Regions from separate parts of the Corynebacterium lehmanniae genome, predicted to be linked through region 1. Evidence: predicted binding sites of a transcription regulator. Region 1 holds the regulator's gene; the other holds the start of a gene.
What was found. The regulator LexA, encoded in region 1, represses DNA repair genes until DNA is damaged. The targets are predictions, from matches to a motif close to CGAACANNTGTTCG.
Positions count from the first base shown of each region.

Region 2: the regulator LexA is predicted to act here: its motif matches at 1,933-1,946, upstream of ACF3NP_RS02255 (HNH endonuclease signature motif containing protein).

Region 1 covers NZ_CP170998.1:647,575-652,593, forward strand. The annotation lists gene ACF3NP_RS03085 (solute carrier family 23 protein) at 1-773, shown strand, start outside; gene ACF3NP_RS03090 (HPr family phosphocarrier protein) at 851-1,120, opposite strand; gene ACF3NP_RS03095 (DeoR/GlpR family DNA-binding transcription regulator) at 1,254-2,042, opposite strand; gene lexA (transcriptional repressor LexA) at 2,114-2,794, opposite strand; gene ACF3NP_RS03105 (hypothetical protein) at 3,005-3,385, shown strand; gene nrdR (transcriptional regulator NrdR) at 3,442-3,900, shown strand; gene hrpA (ATP-dependent RNA helicase HrpA) at 3,916-5,019, opposite strand, start outside.
Region 2 covers NZ_CP170998.1:467,828-472,846, forward strand. The annotation lists gene ileS (isoleucine--tRNA ligase) at 1-1,432, shown strand, start outside; gene ACF3NP_RS02255 (HNH endonuclease signature motif containing protein) at 1,988-3,286, shown strand; gene ACF3NP_RS02260 (DNA polymerase IV) at 3,330-4,712, shown strand; gene ACF3NP_RS02265 (asparaginase) at 4,701-5,019, opposite strand, start outside.

The sequences.
Region 1 (5,019 bases):
CCACCCGCGGCCTGCTCTCGCGTCTATCCATCCTCATCGGCGTGCTCGTCGGCTGGCTGTTCGCGGCCTTGACGGGCGGCTTGGGTGAGGACGCACTGCAAACGATCGCCGACGCCCCGTGGATCGGCCTGCCGCAGTTCCACCGCCCGGAGTTCCACGTCTCCGCCGTGCTGGTGACCCTGCCGGTGCTGGTCGTGCTGATCGCGGAGAACGTCGGCCACGTCAAGGCCGTATCCGAGATGACTGGACGCAACCTCGACGACATGCAGGGTCGCGCGCTGATCGGCGACGGTATCGCCACCACGCTCGCCGGCGGCTTCGGCGGGTCCGGCACCACCACCTACGCCGAGAACATTGGCGTGATGGCGGCGACGAAGGTGTACTCCACCGCAGCGTATTGGGTCGCCGCCGCGTTTGCGATTGTGCTGGCGTTCATCCCGAAGTTCGGTGCCGTGATCTTCACCATCCCCGCCGGCGTGCTCGGCGGCGCGTGCCTGGTGCTCTACGGGCTCATCGGCATGCTGGGCGTGCGTATCTGGCAGGACAACAAGGTGGACTTCACCGATCCCGCGAACCTCACCGCGGCCGCGGTCGCGCTGATTGTGGGCATCGGCAACCTCACTCTCGATGTGGGCGCTGTAACGCTGGAAGGCATCGCGCTGGGCTCCGTCGGCATCATCGTGATCTACCCGCTGATGCGTTGGGCGTACGACACCTTGGGGGAGGGGCAGTACCGCAAGGACTTCGAGGTGCCGAAGCCGTCGACGTTCTAGCGTCCGGTACTTGCTGCACGCGAAAACGCCCGGGCGACGTGTGCCCGGGCGTTAGCTCGTCGTAAAGCGAAAAGCGCTTACTCCTCGTCGAGGTTCTGCTCGATCAGCGCCGCAATCTTCTCCACGGCATCGGCGTTGTCGGAAGTGACAGTGACCTCGTCGCCGTGCTCCGCGCCCATCGCCATGATCATCAGCGAGGATGCGGCATCGGTCTCGTCGTCCTCGTCGCCGCCGACAAGCGTCAGCAGGATCTCGTCGTCGTACTCGCCGGCAGCATCTGCGATCACCGTGGCCGGGCGAGCGTGCAGCCCGACGGTGGAACCGACCTTCACAGTCTTGGAAGCCATTCGGGTGTCCTTTCCGTTGTTTTTCATTCAGGTCTGCAACGAGTGTAGGTCGCATGCATGCGAAGGTGCCACCATTTTCGCGCAGAAAGTCAAAGAACGCCCCTGTGGAAGACGTCGGGTGGCGCCCCGAGGGTTACTGGGGTTGCGCGAGCACGACCTCGATACCGTGCGAGCGCAGTTCGTCCACGAACGCGGAGGGCGCTTCGGCGTCGGTGATCACCACGTCGACGTCCGTAAGCGGCGCGAAGCTGACCACATAGTCGTTGCCCAGCTTCGTGGAGTCGCACAACACGACAACCCTGCGGGCGTTGGTGACCATCGCGGCCTTCACCGCCGCCTCCTTGGCGTCCACAGTGGACAGGCCGTGGCCGATGGACAACGCGTTGGTGCCCACGAACGCCACGTCGGCGCGCAACAGAGCGAGGGTGCGAAGCGCGGTACTGCCGACGACTGCCTGACTGATCGGCCGGACTGAGCCGCCGAGAAGCTGCACATCGTGCAATCCGGAATCGCTCAGCTCCAATGCAGTGGGGATGGAGTTGGTCACCACCGAGTACTCCCGGTCCCCGCGGGTCTCCGCCAGACGCTTGCCCAGGCTGCTGATCGTCGTGCCCGAGTCCAAAAAGATGGTGCAACTTTGCGCATCCGGCACGAACTGCAGCGCGGTTTCCGCAATCGCGGCTTTAGCGGCAAGGGAGGCGCGCTGACGCGTATCCAGCGGAATTTCCGTCGAGCGGTAAGACTGGCTCGCCACCGCGCCGCCGTGGACGCGGTGCACAGCGCCTTCGTCGTGCAATGCCGAAAGGTCACGGCGGATGGTCTCCGCGGTGACGTCGAAGCGCTGCGCCAACTCAGTGACGTTGACGCGGCCTTCAACTGCGGTCAAAGACGCGATTTGGCGTCTACGCTCCTCGGCGTACATCGATCTCCTGCGCTTGTCGCTATGTGATTTCCGGTCTGTGGGGCTGCGGCTGCTCGATGCAAACGCACCGACTACAGCGTACGGAACACCGAGATGACACGCCCCATGATCTCCGCTTCGTCGCCCTTAATCGGCTCGAAGGCATCGTTGTGGGGCAACAGCCACACACCGGTGGAGTCGCGATGGAACTCCTTGACCGTCGCCTCACCGTCGAGCAACGCCGCGACGAACTCGCCCTCCTCGGCGTTCGGCTGGGAGCGGACAACCACCCAGTCGCCGTCGAGGATGCCGGCGTCGCGCATGGATTCGCCGACGACCTTGAGCATGAACACATCGCCGTCACCGAGCAGCTCCTCGGGCAGGGGGTAGTAGGTGTCCACGTTTTCCTCGGCGAGGATCGGGGCACCCGCGGCAATCTGTCCGACTACCGGCACGTAGCGGGCATTGCCAGAATCTTCCGGCTTCGCCTCTTGCGGCTTGCGCTTCTTTCGGCCGGCTTCCGGCATTTGGCGCAAGTCCACGGCGCGGGGCTTGTTCGGGTCGCGGCGGAGGAATCCCTTCTTCTCCAGCTCTTTGAGCTGGTATGCGACAGATGAGGTGGACTGCAGCCCGGCCGCGTCACCGATCTCGCGGATGCTCGGCGGGTAGCCACGCAGGACCACAGCGTCTTGGATGACCTGGAGGATCCGGCGCTGGCGGTCTGACAGCGCGTTGTAATCCGGGTTGCCTGGATCGGACTTCTTTCGTGCCATGACGTTCTCCTTGGACTCGGTGGCGTTGTGCGCCTACGAACCTACCAGATAGGGCACTCATGTTCGATGGGCGCAAGCATTGGGTGGACACGTATCGAACGTGATGCTATAAATCGAACACGTAAGCGTATTCGAACAAATGAACGTTAGAACGTTCGAGCGTGTCGGTGCCGAACGTAGAGTGTGCCGCAGAAAGAAGGGAGACACACCATGTCAGTTGCAATCAATCCAGTACACAACACATTAGTTGGACGCACCGGAGCCGCATCTGTGGTCCCTCCGGCAGAAGTCTGGGATGTTGATTCCGCGCCGAAGCGTCGAACAGGCGGCGCCGGTGTTCGAGCGATTTCCGGCTCTCATCGAACGGATGCTCGCTCATCTGCCAAGGGGAGTCTTGACGGTTCCTCCAATGTGAACGCGTTCGAAACACGGCACGAGACGCGCGATACGCTCCTGCTCGGCGTGTGCATGACTGCGGCGCTGCTTATCGGTTCGGCATTCGGCGGTGTTTTCTCGGCGCAAACAGAGGATCCTTCGTCCATGTCCAGCGGCCAGGCGGCTCATTCGGCTGTGGCGGCAACTGCGCGCTAGGCAGGGCGTAGACTCACGGCTACGCCAAGCCTTGAAAACTCTGGGGGTGGAAGACCATGTTTTGTCCTTTTTGCCACAACGAGCAATCTCGTGTGACTGACTCGCGGCTGGTCGAAGCCGGCTCAGCAATTCGCCGCCGCAGAGAGTGCACCGAGTGCGGGGGGCGTTTCACCACAGTGGAAAAGGCCGTCCTCACTGTTGTGAAACGCAACGGCGTGAGCGAACCGTTCGACCGCGACAAACTCATCGTCGGCGTGCGCAGAGCATGCCAGGGCCGCGATGTCACCGACGACGCATTGAAGCGTCTGGCCCAAGAAGTGGAAGAGACTGTGCGCGCGCAGGGCAGCTCGCAGGTGCCCGCCCACGAGATCGGTCTGGCCGTCCTCGAACCGCTGCGTGCCCTCGACGAGGTGGCGTACCTGCGCTTCGCGTCCGTGTACAAGTCGTTCGAGAGTGCGGACGACTTCGAATCCGAAATCCGGCTCATGCGCCGCCGCGACCGCGAAGACTTCTAGCCTGCGGCCACGGCGCTAACGCAGCGCGTCAATCTTCTTCTCAATGCGACGCTGGCTCACCGGTCTCGGCGTGCCCAGCCGCTGCGCAAACAGGCTCACCCGCAGCTCCTCAATCAGCCACAAGATGTCCTTGTAGGCCTTGGTCTTTGTCCGGCCCGCAGGCAAGGACTTCATACGCTGCGCCAAGTAAGCCTTCACCGAATCAATCACGGACTGCCGGTCGGCGTCGCGGTCCGGATCTAGGCGCATGTCCTCCAACCGGATCCGCATCGCGTCGATGTAGCGGGGCAAATGCTGCAAGTGGCCGATGCCGTGGACAGTCACCGCGTGCTTCGGCAGGAAGAACTGCAGCTGCGACGTCATGTCGTCGATAGCTGGGCCTTCCCACTGCCGCAGCTCCGCTGCAATGTTCGCGTACTCCGCGAGTGCCGGCGCCAACGTGACCACCACACGGCGCACACCTCCTGCGACCTGGGGCCGGATTTCGCCCACCAGCGCGTCGAACTCCTCGGGGGAGCGCACCGGCCCGCCGGAGGAGAACATCAGGTCGCGGATCACAGCGACGCGGGCGTCCTCCACAAGCCCATCGGCGCCGCCGTGCGGGTAGCGGTCCACCGCCACCTTCTGCCGCAGCGGCAGCCCCTTGGTCATCTGCCCCGCGTTGACCGTGATCTCCCGCAGCAGCAGCGTCAGCGTCGCCGTGACCATCGAGGCGTCCGCGGCGGCCTTCGTCGGATGCACGGTGACCTTCACGCCGTCCTTGGTGGCTTCGAGTGCCGGGTAGGCGTCGACCTCGTTGCCGTCGATAGTGGTGGTTACCGTCTCCGGCACCGCGCCGAGGGAGTCGGAAGTCCACTTCGCCACCGCATCCGATTCAGATGTGCGGCCGGCCTTGGACACGGAGGACTTGATCTTGCCGGCCTGGCGGCGCTTCAACGCACCGAGGTCCGTGTCGTGGTCGACCACTTTGCCGCGGCGGTCAATCGCGGCGAAGGTCACTTTCAGATGCTCGGGCAGCGCAGAAGGGGTGAAGTCGGCACCGTTGATGCCGCGCCCGCCGACGCTTCTAAGCGCCTCCGCAAGTGCCTCGGCAAACTGTGTTTCCCGCAGCTCGCGCTC
Region 2 (5,019 bases), 180 kb from region 1:
GGCCGACTTCATCGTGGAGTACTCCGGCCAGACGCGCGGCTGGTTCTACCTCCAGCACGTCATGTCCACCGCGCTTTTCGACCGCGTCGCGTTCAAGAAGGTTGTCGCCCACGGCATCGTGCTGGGCTCCGATGGTCTGAAGATGTCCAAGTCGAAGGGCAACTACCCGGACGTCATGGAGGTCTTCGACCGCGACGGCTCCGACGCCATGCGCTGGTTCCTCATGTCCTCGCCGATCTTGCGCGGCGGCAACCTGATCGTCACCGAGCAAGGCATCCGCGAGGGAGTGCGCCACGCGCTGCTGCCGATCTGGAACGCCTACACGTTCCTGCAGCTGTACTCCTCGGAGGACGCGCAGTGGTCCGTGGACTCGGATAACGTGCTCGACCGCTACATCCTGGCCAAGACGCACGACCTGGTCGCAGCAGTGGGGGAGGCGTTGGACGACACGCGCATCGCCGACGCCTGCGACGAGGTGCGCCGTTACGCCGACACGTTGACCAACTGGTACGTGCGCCGCTCCCGCGACCGTTTTTGGGAGGGCCAGGAGGCGCACCCGGAGGCGTTCAACACCCTCTACACGGTGCTCGAGGTCGTCTCCCGCGCGGTGGCGCCGCTACTTCCGTACGTCTCCGAGGTGATCTGGCGCGGGCTTACCGGAGGCCGTTCGGTGCACCTGACGGATTACCCGCAGGCGACCGAGCTGCCGGCCGACGCTGACCTGGTCGCCGCCATGGATGCGACCCGCGCGGTCTGCTCTGCGGCGTCGTCAGTGCGAAAGGCGAACAAGCTGCGCAACCGCCTGCCTCTGCCGAAGCTCACCGTCGCGCTGCCGGATTCCGCCAAGCTTGAGCCGTTCCGCTCCACCATCCGCGACGAGGTGAACGTGAAGGACGTCGTTTTGACTGACGACGTTGACTCCGCCGGATCCTTCGAAGTCGTGGTCAACGCGAAGGTGGCTGGCCCGTCGCTGGGCCGAGACGTGCAGCGCGCCATCAAGAACGTCAAGGCCGGCAACTACGAGCGCCGAGGCGACGACGTGGTGGTCGACGGCGACATCGTACTCACCCCGGAGCTTTACACCGAGCGACTGGTGGCGGAGAACCCGGAGAGCACCGCGCGTGTCGACGCCGATGGCACCGTCGGCTTGGTCGTCCTCGACACCGAGGTCACCGAGGAACTCGAGGCCGAGGGCTGGGCCGCAGACGTGATCCGCGGCCTGCAGGACGCCCGCAAGCACGAGGGCTTCGAGGTCTCCGACCGCATCGCCGTGGTGCTGGCCGTGCCGGCTGAGAGGGAAGCGTGGGCCCGCACCCACGCGGACCACATCGCCGCCGAGACCCTGGCGACGTCCTTCGACGTGGTCACCGAGCCCGTCGAGGGCCACGACATCGTCGACGGCGTGACCGCCACTGTTCGGAAGGACAGCTAAGGCTGGAAGGTTAGGCTGGAGCCTCACTCGTGCAGAGTGGGGCTCCTTTCTTCGCGCTGAGCAGGGTCAGCATGTTTGTGGACACTATGCAGCGGCATAGTTTCTGGCGTGGTCGTGGGGGGTCGTGTGGGGCGTCCGAGGGGGAGGCGACTATGCAGCTGCATAGTTTTTCTGACCAACTTTGGGTAGACACCCACTATGCAGTGGCATAGTCTCCCGGGGTGTGCGGAGCGGGGTATCCACTATGCAGCTGCATAGTCTTTCGGGGCGTGTGTGGGGGCGTATGGGTGGAACCGCTTATGCAGCTGCATAGTTTTCTGACCAACTTTGGGGACACACCCACTATGCAGCGGCATAGTTTCGCGCGGCTCAAGCGGGCGCTCCGGGGAGACACCCACTATGCAGCTGCATAGTGAAAGGCTTCTATGTTCGACGCTCAAAATTAGTTAAGTCGCATGCATTGTCCACTTCAGTGAACATTTTCTGCAAAACCCTTGACTCGAACACATGAGCGTTCTATAAAGGTGTCAATGTTCATGAGTGAGGGGATTAACCATGACAATTGCGGTGGACGAACGTACGGAAGGCCGAACGGGTGGTCTGTCGGCAGAGGTGCTCGAGGACCAGATCAAATGCAATCAATTGTCGGCCAATCACCACCGGGCGCTAATGCTCGATGCGGTGGGACAGTTCGACGAACAAGGGCTCGCGGAGCAGTACGGGGAGAGGTCGACGGCAACGTGGTTGCGTACCGAGCTCAACCTCCCGGAGGCCACAGCATTCGAGTATGTGCGCGTGGCGCGGGGGCTGAGGAAGTTCAGGCGTTTGTACGACGCATTCGAATCGGGGGTGATGCCGTATTCGACAGTTCGCTTCCTTCTCCGGTACCTGGATGAGTACAACGAGGAGCAGTACGTCGAGCTCGCGCTGAGCATGTCGTTTGCTGATCTTCAGCTTTTGCTCGCCGGGGCAAGGCCCAAAGAGGAGGACCCGACTGAACCTTTCGCTCGCGCCCGCGAGTGCGACGACGGCATGCTCGCCTTCGAGGCGAGGCTTCCGGCGGTAGCCGGCCAAAAGCTCCTGACTGCGCTGAAGGTGGCGCAGTTGGCCAGTTTCGGTCTCGAGGATGTGGACCCGGATGATCTGCAGGATTCGGAGAAGGTGCAGAAGCTTATCGACGACGCAGCTGCCGCCGAAGACGCCGTCCCGTCGGAGCAGGACCGCGCTCCACGCAAGCGCACGAAGATCACCATGGACGACATCGCGCGTTCGGTGTCGCGCTACGGGCCTCCAGAAAAACAGGATGTGTACGGGGCGTTGTTGTCAATGATCGATATGGTCCGTGCAAACCCAAGGAGTCCGCTTCGTAGCCCTGGCGTGCAGGTTAACCTCATGGTGAATCAGCAAGGTCAGTGCTGGATGCCGGAAAACCGCTCGGCCTGTTCTGAGGACGTGCGCAGCTACCTCGCTAATGCGATGGTGCGTTTGCACTTGCTGGATGACACGGGACTGACTATCCGCGTCGGACGTTCGCGGAGGTTCGCTACAGACGGCCAGGTGCAGGCACTGCTCGCGATCTGGGGGTATCAGTGCGCCATGCCTGGATGTTCGCATAGGCGCTTCATAGAGATGCACCACATAAAGGAGTGGGAGCACGGAGGCATGACCGACTTGGACAACCTGATCCCGCTGTGCTCGAGCTGCCACTCCCAGGTGAGCCACGGAGTGATCACCATCGAGCGCCAGGGGAGCGACTTGTTCTTCACGTTCAAAAACGGTGCCCGGTTCGTCTCGCGTAATCGAAAGCAGCCGAGGCGGATGGAGTACGTCACCGGAGATTCGTTCGCCGGGTGAGGAGATTGGAACTAGGCGGTCCCGGTGGTGCACAGTGGTGGACATGAACCGCTGGGTGCTGCACATCGACATGGATGCGTTCTACGCCTCCTGCGAGCAGCTGACCCGGCCGACGCTCAAAGGACGCCCAGTGCTGGTGGCGGGAGTAACGGGCCGCGGCGTGGTCGCAGGCGCCAGCTACGAGGCACGCAAGTACGGGGCGCGCTCAGCGATGCCGACGCACCGGGCGGCGCGCCTGGTGGGGTCGAAGGCGGTGCTAGTGGCGCCGCGCAGGCCGGTCTACGTGGCGGCGTCGCGGCGGGTGTTCGAGGTAATCGGCAGGCACGTGGACGTGGTGGAGCAGCTGTCCATCGACGAGGCGTTCATGGAGCCGGAGGACTTGGTCGGGGCGAGCCCGGAGGATGTGGAACAGTGGTCGAACGAGCTGCGCGCAGCCATCAAGGAGGAGACGGGCTTGCCCAGCTCGATCGGGGCCGGTCCGGGAAAGCAATACGCAAAGATCGGTTCGGGCCGGGCAAAGCCGGACGGGGTGTTTGTCATCCCGCACGATCGGCAGCTAGAGATTTTGCACCCGATGCCGGTCAACGAGCTGTGGGGTGTGGGCCCGGTGACGGAATCGAAGCTGCTCGCTGCCGGAATTGAAACGATCGGTGACCTCGCCAACCTCAGCGAGAAAGAGCTGGACATCGCCATCGGCGGCGCGGTGGGCAAGCAGCTGTGGTGGTTGGCGCGGGGCGTGGACGAGCGGCCGGTGGCGCCGAGGGCGGAGTCGAAACAGATCTCCTCGGAGCACACGTACCCGCAGGATCTGACCACCCCGCCGGAGGTGGACGCGGCGTTGGAGCGGGCGGCTGCGGAGTCGCACCGCAGGCTGCGCAAGGACGGCCGCGGGGCGCGAACGGTGACGGTGAAGCTGCGGATGGCGGACTTCCGCATCGAGTCGCGTTCGGCGACGCTGCCGTACGCCACCGATGACGCGGAGACGCTGCTGGCCACTGCCTTCCGGATCGTGCGCTATCCGGACGAGGTGGGCCCGATCCGGTTGGTGGGAGTGTCGTACTCGGGGCTGGAGGACACGTTGCAGGATGTGCTCTTTCCGGAGCTGGACCAGGCGATTGTGAAGCCGGCGCCGGTGTCGGTGGACTACGAAACCGGGGTGAGCGACCACGAAACCCAGTTGGATACGGAGGTGCTTCAGGAGTCAGCACCGGAGCGAGGCGTGTGGCGCGCGACTCAGGACGTCTACCACCCGGACTACGGCCACGGCTGGGTCCAGGGCGCCGGCAAGGGGTGGGTGACGGTGCGGTTTGAAACGCGGGCGACGGGCCCGGGCAGGATCAAGAGTCTGCGCGCGGACGACCCGCAGCTCCAGCAGGCCGACCCGTTGGATTCGCTGGCGTGGGAGGACTGGTTCTCACAACAGTGAGCTCGGGTTCACGCCGCTGGCCAGCGCGGTGGCCAGCGCGATGCGGGCCTGGCTGGCGCTGAGGTAGCCGGCGGGCAGCGCGCCAAGATCGCCGAGGGTGGAGCCGCCGCCGGCCCCGCCGTACGCGAACGACACCTCGCCGTAGGGCACCGACGTGGCGACAACCACAGGGACCCCGCGACGCAGCAGCTTTGCGACGGCTCCGCCCATGCACGCCGACACATTGCCGGAACCGAGGGCTTCTAAGACGAGCCCGTCGATAGGCCCGAGCGCGCGGATGAGGGCGTCGTCGGCGCCGGCCCACGCG